DNA from 3 places in the Phreatobacter oligotrophus genome. Region 3 is predicted to be linked to each of the others. Evidence: predicted binding sites of a transcription regulator. Region 3 holds the regulator's gene; each other region holds the start of a gene.
What was found. Region 3 encodes PhoB, which activates phosphate uptake and scavenging genes when phosphate is short. Its sites were predicted from a motif close to TGTCATNNANCTGTCAT; they were not measured.

Region 1 (3,270 bases), on a different contig from region 3:
CAGCGCCACGCGCTGCGGGCCGTCGCCGACCACCACCTTGGTGCCCGGCAGGTCGAGCGAGAGGAAGGCCTCGAGGTTCTTCTCTACCGCGACGCGGCCGACGCTCAGCATCAGCGGGCGCGGCCAGGCGACGGGCTCAAGGTCCCGTGGCCGGAACAGCCTTGAATCGACGCCGCGCGACCAGACCGACAGGTTCCGGAAGCCCCAGGAGGCGAGCTCGCGCCGCATGGTCTCGGTCGGCACCAGGGTGCGCGAGGCCGGCCCGTGGAAGTGGCGCAGCCAGGCATAGGTCAACGCTTCGGGGACGGGCGCGCGGGCCCGCACATATTCGGGATAGCGGGTGTGATAGCTCGTGGTGAAAGGCAGGCGCCGGGCCATGGCCCAGCGCCGCGCCGCATGACCGATCGGCCCTTCCGTGGCGATGTGCAGCGCGTCGGGGGCGAGGCGGTCGAGCCGCTCGGCGACCGCCGCCCCCGCGCCGATGGCAAGGCGAATGTCCGGATAGGTCGGCAAGGGCCAGCTCGGCAGGCCCTCGGGGGTGATAAACTCAACGCTGTGCCCCAGGGGGCCGAGCGCCGCCGCCGTTTCGGTCAGCGATCGGACCACACCGTTGATCTGCGGGGCCCAGGCATCGGTGGCGAGGGCGACGCGCATGGGCCTCAGGCCTCCACCTTGGGCCGCCCGGGCATGGCGAGCGGCGTCGGCACGAGGGCCGGCTCCTCCTCCGGCAGGCTTGCCGGAGAGGCGACCGGAACGGTCCAGCGGATGATCTCGAAGCGGCCGTCGTGACTCTCGGCGAGCGCGGTGCAGCTCTCCACCCAGTCGCCGCAATTCATGTAGCGGATGCCGAGCTGGTCCTTGATGGCGGCGTGGTGGATATGGCCGCAAATGACGCCGTCGACCTTCTGGCGGCGGGCCTCCAGCGCCAGCGCCTCCTCGAAGGCGCCGATGAAGTTCACCGCCTTCTTCACCTTCAGCTTGGCCCAGGCCGAGAGCGACCAGTAGGTCAGGCCGAGCCTGCGGCGGACGAAATTGACCCAGCGGTTGCAGTAGAGCGCGGCGTCATAGGCCCAGTCGCCGAGATGGGCGAGCCAGCGGGCGTGCATGACGACCACGTCGAAGGCATCGCCGTGGATGACCAGGTAGCGCTTGCCGTCGGCCGCCTCGTGGACGATGCGGTCCATCACCTCGATGCCGCCGAAATGCGTGCCGAAATAGTCCCTCAGGAACTCGTCGTGATTGCCCGGCAGGTAGATGAGGTGGCTGCCCTTGCGGACCATGCGCAGGAGCTTCTGCACCACGTCATTGTGGGCCTGCGGCCAGTACCAGCCGCGCTTCAGCTGCCAGCCGTCGACGATGTCGCCGACGAGATAGACGACATCCGCCTCGTTGTGGCGCAGGAAGTCGATCAGGAGTTGCGCCTGCGAGCCTCGGGCGCCCAGATGGACGTCGGAGATGAACAGGGCCCTGTGCCGCTTCACCGTCATGCGTGGCTCCGCCAGATCGTTTGCGGGGAGCCAGACCAGATTCCCGCTGCGCTTTTGTGACAGGTTGCCGGAGCGGCGCGAGACGCCTGCGACATCCTGTCGTCGAACTGTCGTCCGCCGCTGCTAGCGCTCCGCCCTCAGCCGCCCGGGATTCGGCCGGGCCTCATTGCCGGGAGGGCCGCATGGCCGGAGATCTCGATCGCCACACGATGGAACGCGCCTATGCGCGCTGGGCGCCGATCTACGACGCCGTCTGCGGCCCCATCTTCGAGAGCGGCCGCCGCGCCGCGACCGATGCTGCCAAGCGCGCCGGCCGCCGCATCCTGGAGCTCGGCGTCGGCACCGGCCTGTCCTTCCAGGACTACGGCCCGGACCACGAGGTCTATGGCATCGATCTCTCGGAACCGATGGTCGCCCGCGCCCGCGACCGCATGGCGAGCGGCGCCTTCCCGCATGTGAAGGACGTGCAGGTCATGGACGCCCATGACCTCGCCTTTCCCGATGGCATGTTCGACGCCATCACCGCGCAGTTCGTCATCACCCTCGTCGAGCGTCCCGAGCGCGTCCTCGACGAATGCGCCAGGGTGCTGAAGCCCGGCGGCGAGATCATCCTGGTCAACCATCTCTATTCCGAGAAGGGCCTCGCCGCCGCTGTCGAGCGCTGGTTCTCCAAGCACGCCCACGCTTTCGGCCTGCGCCCGGAATTCCCCTTCCACCGGCTCGAGGCCTGGGCGGCAAACCATGGCGGCATGGAGGTGGTGGAGCGCCGCCGCGTCGCCCTGTTCGGCGTCTACACGCTGGTCCGCTTCCGCAAGCGCACCGTCGCCGACGCCGCTCCGCAGGTCTTCGCCGCCACGGGCTGAGCGCCGACGTTGCCGATCGGCAACGGGTCGCGCCAGAGGACTTCGGCCAGCCCCGCGGACATTGATCCGCTGGGACGGAACGCCCATACAGCCTCCTGTCCGCCGCAGCTTCAGGAGGCCCCCATGCGCCGCTCCGTCAACGACGCCGCCTCGAAAAGCGCCGCCTCGCGCGGCCGCGCCGACGAGGCCGTCGGCGCCCTGCCGGAATGGGACCTGACCGCCCTGTACCGCGACATGGACGATCCGGCGATCGGCGAGGACCTGCAGGCCGCCGAGACCGAGGCCATGGCCTTCGAGGCCGCGTTCAAGGGCCGGCTCGAGGCCGTCACCCGCGGCCCCGGCGCGACCGCCGACCTCATGGATGCGGTGACGCGCTTCGAGCGGCTGGAGGACCGGCTCGGCCGCCTCGCCTCCTATGCCGGGCTCGTCTATGCCGGCGATACGACCGACCCGAAGCGGGTGAAGTTCTACGGCGACATCCAGGAGAAGATCACCGCGATCTCCTCCCACCTGCTGTTCTTCACCCTCGAGCTGAACCGCATCGACGACACGCTGCTCGACCAGGCCATCAGCCGCGAGCCGCTGGCGCGCTATCGGCCCTGGCTGGAGGACATCCGCAAGGACAAGCCGTTCCAGCTCGACGACCGGATCGAGAAGCTCTTCCACGAGAAGGCGATGACCGGCCGCGCTGCCTGGAACCGCCTCTTCGACGAGACCATGGCGAGCCTGCGCTTCGACGTGGACGGAGAGAAGCTGCCGCTGGAGCCGACACTGAACCTGCTGCAGGACAGCGCCGAGGAGACCCGCCGCAAGGCCTCGGAGGCCCTCGCCGTCACCTTCAAGGAGAACCTGCGCACCTTCGCCCTCATCACCAACACCCTGGCGAAGGACAAGGAAATCTCCGATCGCTGGCGCGGCTT
Region 2 (3,270 bases), on a different contig from region 3:
GCCTTCACCATGCCCTTCGCCACCATGCGGCTGAGGTTGGAGTCGGTCTCGGAGTTCCACCAGTTGAAGGCGGCGTCGCAGGTGCCCTGCATGACGGCGGTCACGGCGTTCTCGTGGCTGCCGGCATAGACGACGCGGGAGAAGAACTGGTCGGGGGTGTTGATGCCGAGCTTCGACATGGCGAAGCGCGGCACGTTATTGCCCGAGGTCGAGTTGGGGTCGACGAGGCAGAGGTTCTTGCCGCGCAGGTCCTCGATGCGGGTCGCCGGGTTGTTGGCGCGCACATAGAGCACCGAATAGTAGCCGACCGAGCCGTCCTGCAGGACCTCGACCACGAAGGGCACCACGCCGCCATTGGTGACGGTGTGGGCGCGCACGTAGGACGACGGGCCGTAGAAGGCGAAGTGGATGTTGCCGGCGCGCTGGCCCTCGATGACCGCGGCATAGTCGTTGGCGACGCGCAGGGTCACTTTGGTGCCGAGCTCACGGGTCAGGTACTCGGTGAAGGGGGTGTAGCGCTCGACGGTGCCCGAGGCGTTTTCGGCCGGGATGACGGCGAAGACGAGCTCGGGGAAGCGGGTCTGCCAGGCGCCCTGGGCGGAGGCGGCGGCGGGCAGGAGCGGCAGGCCGGCAAGGCCGGCGACAAGCTGGCGGCGGTCGAACATGGGTCAGATCTCCGAACGGTCGGGTTTCAGGCGGGAACCGCGGCGGGCAGCGCCGGCGCGGGCATGGGAACGGGGGTATGGCCGTCGAGGACCTCGCCGGACTCGATGCCGTAGAGCTGGCGGGCGACGTCATCGGTGAGCGCGTCGGGCGCGCCGTCGAAGACGACGCGGCCCTGGGCCATGCCGACCAGCCGGTCGCAGTAGGAGCGGGCGAGGTCGAGCGAGTGGAGATTGCAGACGACGGTGATGCCGTAGTGCCTGTTGATCCGCTGCAGCGCGTCCATGACGATGCGGGTGTTGCGCGGGTCGAGCGAAGCGATCGGCTCGTCGGCGAGGATGATGCGCGGCTCCTGCACCAGGGCGCGGGCAATGGCGACGCGCTGCTGCTGGCCGCCGGAGAGGCTCTCGGCGCGCTGGGCGGCGAGCCCGGCAATGTCGAACTGCTCGAGGGCGGACAGGGCGATGGCCTTGTCCTCGGCGCTCCACAGCTTCAGCAGCGATCGGGCCTGGCCGACATGGTTCAGCCGGCCCATCAGCACGTTGGTGAGCACGTCGAGGCGACCGACCAGATTGAACTGCTGGAAGATCATGGCGCAGGACTGGCGCCAGTCGCGCAGCGCCGCGCCCTTCAGGCCGGTGACGTCCTGGCCTTCGCAAAGGATGCGGCCGGAGGAGGCGTCCTGCAGGCGGTTGATCATGCGCAGCAGCGTCGACTTGCCGGCGCCGGAACGACCGATCACGCCGATGAAGGCGCCGCGGTCGATCTCGAGGGACACATTGTCCACCGCCGTCATCGTGCCGAAGCGCCGTGTCAGCCCTTCGATCCTCAGCATGGCACACTCCCGGGACGGGCAGACGCCGAACGGACGCCCACACTCTCTCGGGTCGGCTCTAGGAGTGCTGCATTACAGTCGTGTGACAGTCCCCGGGTGGCGATTTGCCCGCGCTCCCAGAGCGAATACTGTGGACACTGTCATCACATCGTCATGTTGGCGTCATCCAAGGCAGCCTGCTGAAGCATTGACCACGGACGCCGCATCATGAGCCGCCTCGGCCTCGAGCCTTCCATCCACCCGACCGCCATCGTCCGCGACAGCCGCTTCGGCGCCTACACCGAGGTCGGCGCGCGCACGGTGATCTCCGAGACGGTGATGGGCGACTACTCCTACATCGTGCAGGACGGGCAGATCGACATGTCGACCATCGGCAAGTTCTGCTCGATCGCCTCGCATGTGCGCATCAATCCCGGCAACCACCCGATGGAGCGTGCGAGCCAGAGCCACTTCCTCTACCGGGCCTCGCGCTATTTCGACGGCGAGCCGGACGAGGCTGGCTTCTTCGACTGGCGGCGCTCCCATGCGGTCACCATCGGACATGACGTGTGGATCGGCCATGGCGGCGTGGTGCTCGCCGGCAAGTCGGTCGGAACGGGCGCGGTGGTGGCGGCGGGCGCCATCGTCACCAAGGATGTCGCGCCCTACACGGTGGTCGGCGGCAATCCCGCGCGGGTGATCAAGCGGCGCTTCAGCGAGGCTGTGGCCGAGCGGCTCATGGCGCTCGCCTGGTGGGACTGGGAGCACGAGCGGCTGCGGCAGGCCCTGACGGATTTCCGCACCCTGCCGGTCGAGGGCTTCCTGGAGAAGCACGGCGGCTGAGTCGCGGCCTTCGGGCGCAGCCGGCCTTCATTAAGCCTTGTTGTGCGGTGCAGCATTGATCCATGTCGTCGCCCCGCGACGCCGTGGACGGGAGAGTGCGGCGGTTCTCGGGTTCCGATGGTGCGGCCCGCGTCCTAGAGTGGCGCACGGCCTCTGCCCTGTCCCCCGACGGAGACCACGTTCCATGTCGCTTTACCGCCTCGACCGGTTCTTCGCCCCGCGCTCTGTCGCCATTGTCGGGGCGACGGACCGGCCGCATTCGATGGGTCAGGCGCTGATGGCCAACATGGCCCGGGCGGGCTTTTCCGGAACGCTCTACCCCATCAACCCGAAGCATCGCGTCGTCGGGGGCGTGAAAGCCCATGCGCGGCTCGCCGATCTTCCCGCACCGCCCGACCTCGCGGTCATCGCGACGCCGGGCGCGACGGTGCCGGGACTCGTCGAGGAGGCGGCACGGCTCGGCATTCCCGCGACCGTCGTCATCTCGGCGCTGGAGCGCGACGGCTATGAGCAGGCGAGCGGCCGTCTTGCCGGCGCCGTGCGCGACAAGGGCCTGCGCATCGTCGGGCCCAACTGCTTTGGCGTCATCGCGCCCCATGGCGGGGTGGATGCGAGCTTCTCCTCGCGCAAGACGCGGCCCGGTTCGCTCGCCCTCATCTCGCAGTCCGGCGCCATTGCCGCCGCACTGCTCGAATGGGCGGAGGTGCGCCATATCGGCTTCTCGGGGGTCGTCACCCTCGGCGACCAGCTCGACGTCGATACGGGCGACTGCCTCGACTATTTCGCCGCCGACTACCGGACCCGTGCCATCCTCGTCTACATCGAGGCCATCAAGGACGTGCGCAAGTTCATGGCCTCGGCCCGCGCCGCGGCGCGCTCCAAGCCGGTCATCGTGCTGAAGTCGGGCCGCTCGTCCGCAGCTGCCAGCGCCGCGAAGTCGCATACGGGCG
Region 3 (3,270 bases):
GGCCCTCCGGGTGCGCGGCGATGCCGACGAACTGTTCCGCCTCTTCGAGAACCTTGTCCAGAACGCGGTGAAATATGGCGGGGCCGGCGGCCGCGTGGTCGTCTCGCTCGATGCCGAGGGACGGGATGGCCGGCCGACCGAGGCCGTGGTGACCGTTCGCGATTTCGGTCCCGGCATTCCCGCCGAGCACCTGCCGCGCCTCACCGAGCGCTTCTACCGTGTCGATGTCGCATCGAGCCGCGACAAGGGCGGGACCGGCCTCGGCCTCGCTCTGGTCAAGCACATCGTCAACCGCCACCGCGGCAAGCTCTCCATCGCCAGCACGCCCGGGGAGGGAGCGGCCTTCACGGTCCGGCTGGAGCTCGCCAGCGATGAAACGGCGGCCGCCGCCACGCCGCCGGATGGCGCAGCCCCTGTTTGAGGGCGGCTCGTCGTAAATCTGTCAACATATTGAAATCGCGGCGTAACAAGTGTCATTGATGCGTCACGGGAGGGGCCTAGAAGAGGCCCGCGGTCGCCGTGGACCGACCCGGCCGCCAGCTGTTGGAGCCTGCCATGACCGAACACACCGTCAGCGCCTACGAGAATGAGCTCAAGGGCCTGGCCCAGCGCGTCGCGGAGATGGGCGGGCTCGCCGAGAAGCAGATCGTCGGGTCGATCGATGCGCTCATGCGCAACGACCACGCGCTCGCCCAGCAGGTGCGCGCCGCCGATGGCCAGGTCGATGCGCTGCAGCGCGAGATCGAGGAGGTCGGCATCCTCATCATCGCCAAGCGCCAGCCCATGGCCATCGACCTGCGCGAGATCGTCGGCGCCCTGCGCATCGCGGCCGACCTCGAGCGCATCGCCGACCTCGCCAAGAGCAATGCCAAGCGCGTTCTCGCCATGAACGGCACGCAGTCGCTTCCGAAGGTCACCGGCGGCTTCGACGCCATGGCCCGCCTCGCCATGGAGCGGGTGAAGCAGGTGCTCGACGCCTATGCCCAGCGCGACGTCGCGGCCGCCCTCGAGGTCTGGGGCGCCGACGGCGACATCGACGCCCTCTACAATTCCCTGTTCCGCGAGCTGCTCACCTACATGCTCGAGGATCCCCGCAACATCGGTCCCTGCACCCACCTCCTGTTCTGCGCCAAGAACCTGGAGCGGATCGGCGACCACGCCACCAACATCGCCGAGACCATCCACTACATGGTCAATGGCGTGGCCCTGGTCGACGAGCGCCCGAAGCTCGACACGATCAGCATGGTTCCGGTGGCGTGAGCCCCGCACGGGCACGGCCTGCGACGAAACGGAGCGAGCGATGACCGCACGCATCATGGTGGTCGAAGACGAAGAGCCGATCACCGTCCTCCTGCGCTACAACCTCGAGGCTGAAGGCTATCAGGTCGAGGTGGTCGGGCGCGGCGATGAGGCCGAAGTGCGGTTGCGCGAGGCGGTGCCGGATCTCGTCCTGCTCGACTGGATGCTGCCGGGCCTCTCGGGCATCGAGCTCTGCCGCCGCATCCGCGTGCGTCCGGAGACGGAGCGCCTGCCGGTCATCATGCTCACCGCGCGCGGCGAGGAGGGCGAGCGCGTGCGCGGGCTCGCCACCGGCGCCGACGACTATGTGGTGAAGCCCTTCTCGGTTCCCGAGCTGCTCGCCCGCATCCGCGCCCTGCTGCGCCGGGCCAAGCCCGAGCATCTCTCCAGCGTCCTCAAGTCCGGCGACATCGAGCTCGACCGCGAGACGCGCCGCGTCCACCGCGCCGGCCGTGAGATCAATCTTGGGCCCACCGAGTTCCGCCTGCTGGAATTCCTCATGCAGTCGCCGGGCCGGGTTTATACCCGCGAGCAGCTGCTGGACGGCGTCTGGGGCCGCGACGTCTACATCGACGAGCGCACGGTCGACGTCCATATCGGCCGGTTGCGCAAGGCGGTGAAGCGCGGCCGGGAGGCGGATCCGATCCGCACCGTGCGCGGCTCGGGCTATTCCTTCAACGAGCGCTTCGCCGGCGGCGCCGCCTGAGGCGGTCAGGCCTCGAGGCTCTCCTTGAGGATCTCCAGCTCCAGCCAGCGGTCCTCGGCCGCCGACAAGTCGCCCTGCGCCTTGGTCATTGCGGCGCTCGCCTTGTCGAAGGCGGCGCGGTCGCGGGCATAGAGGCCGGGATCGGCGAGGATCGCCTGCAGCTTGGTGATGTCGCGCTGCAGCGCCTCCATCCGGGCGGGCAGGGTGTCGAGGTCGTGCTTGTCCTTGAAGGACAGCTTCCGGCGCTGCTGGTCCGCCGGCTTCTCGGTGCGTGGCGCGGGAGCGGCGGCGCTCTCGGCCTTCGGCTTCTCCACCGTGCGGGCCGAGACGCCCGCCCCGCGCTGCATCACCATGTCCGAATAGCCGCCGGCATATTCGATCCAGCGTCCCGCGCCTTCGCTCACCAGCACCGAGGTGCAGACGCGGTCGAGGAAGTCGCGGTCATGGGAGACGAGGATCACCGTGCCGGGGAAATCCGTCAGCATCTCCTGCAGGAGATCGAGGGTCTCGAGGTCGAGGTCGTTGGTCGGCTCGTCGAGGACCAGCAGGTTCGCCGGGCTTGCCAGCGCCCGCGCCAGCATCAGCCGGCCGCGCTCGCCGCCGGACAGGACACCCAGCGGCGTGCCCTTCTGTTCGGGAGCGAAGAGGAAGTCCTTCATGTAGCCGACGACGTGGCGGTTCTCGCCATTGATCGTCACGTAGTCGCCGCGCCCGCGCGTCAGCGCCTCGGCGAGCGGCATGGCCGGGTCGAGTTCGTCGCGCTTCTGGTCGAGATTGGCCATGGCGAGGTTGGTGCCGAGCTCGATCGACCCTGAATCGGGGGGCAGCACACCGGTCAGCATCTTGACCAGCGTGGTCTTGCCCGCGCCATTCGCCCCGACAATGCCGAGCCGGTCGCCCCGCAGGATGCGGATGGTGAGGTTGTCGACAATCGCGCCGTCGCCGAAATGCTTGGAGATGCCGCGCGCCTCGACGACGCGCTTGCCCGACAGGTCGGCATCGCTCACCGAAATCGACACGGTGCCGACGGCCTTGCGGTGTTCGCGGAAATCCTTGCGCAGGGTGTGCAGGTTGGCGAGGCGGCGGACATTGCGCTTGCGCCGCGCCGAGACGCCATAGCGCAGCCAGTGCTCCTCGCGGGCGATCTGCCGGTCGAGCTTGTGCTGCTCCTTCTCCTCCTGCTCCAGCACCTCGTCGCGCCAGGCCTCGAAATGGGCAAAGCCCTTCTCGAGCCGCCGCGTGACGCCGCGGTCGAGCCAGACGGT

Region 1: a site for PhoB is predicted at 1,585-1,601, ahead of C8P69_RS15495 (UDP-2,3-diacylglucosamine diphosphatase). Genes of this name have one in related genera too.
Region 2: a site for PhoB is predicted at 1,637-1,653, ahead of phnC (phosphonate ABC transporter ATP-binding protein). Genes of this name have one in related genera too.

The regions. Positions count from the first base shown of each region.
Region 1 covers NZ_PZZL01000006.1:217,368-220,637, forward strand. The annotation lists gene C8P69_RS15490 (glycosyltransferase family 4 protein) at 1-654, opposite strand, end outside; gene C8P69_RS15495 (UDP-2,3-diacylglucosamine diphosphatase) at 660-1,487, opposite strand; gene C8P69_RS15500 (class I SAM-dependent methyltransferase) at 1,670-2,350, shown strand; gene C8P69_RS15505 (M3 family oligoendopeptidase) at 2,474-3,270, shown strand, end outside.
Region 2 covers NZ_PZZL01000005.1:245,700-248,969, reverse strand. The annotation lists gene phnD (phosphonate ABC transporter substrate-binding protein) at 1-665, opposite strand, end outside; gene phnC (phosphonate ABC transporter ATP-binding protein) at 692-1,498, opposite strand; gene C8P69_RS13400 (LbetaH domain-containing protein) at 1,706-2,320, shown strand; gene C8P69_RS13395 (bifunctional acetate--CoA ligase family protein/GNAT family N-acetyltransferase) at 2,505-3,270, shown strand, end outside.
Region 3 covers NZ_PZZL01000001.1:725,270-728,539, forward strand. The annotation lists gene C8P69_RS03630 (ATP-binding protein) at 1-421, shown strand, start outside; gene phoU (phosphate signaling complex protein PhoU) at 556-1,260, shown strand; gene phoB (phosphate regulon transcriptional regulator PhoB) at 1,301-2,005, shown strand; gene C8P69_RS03645 (ABC-F family ATP-binding cassette domain-containing protein) at 2,011-3,270, opposite strand, start outside.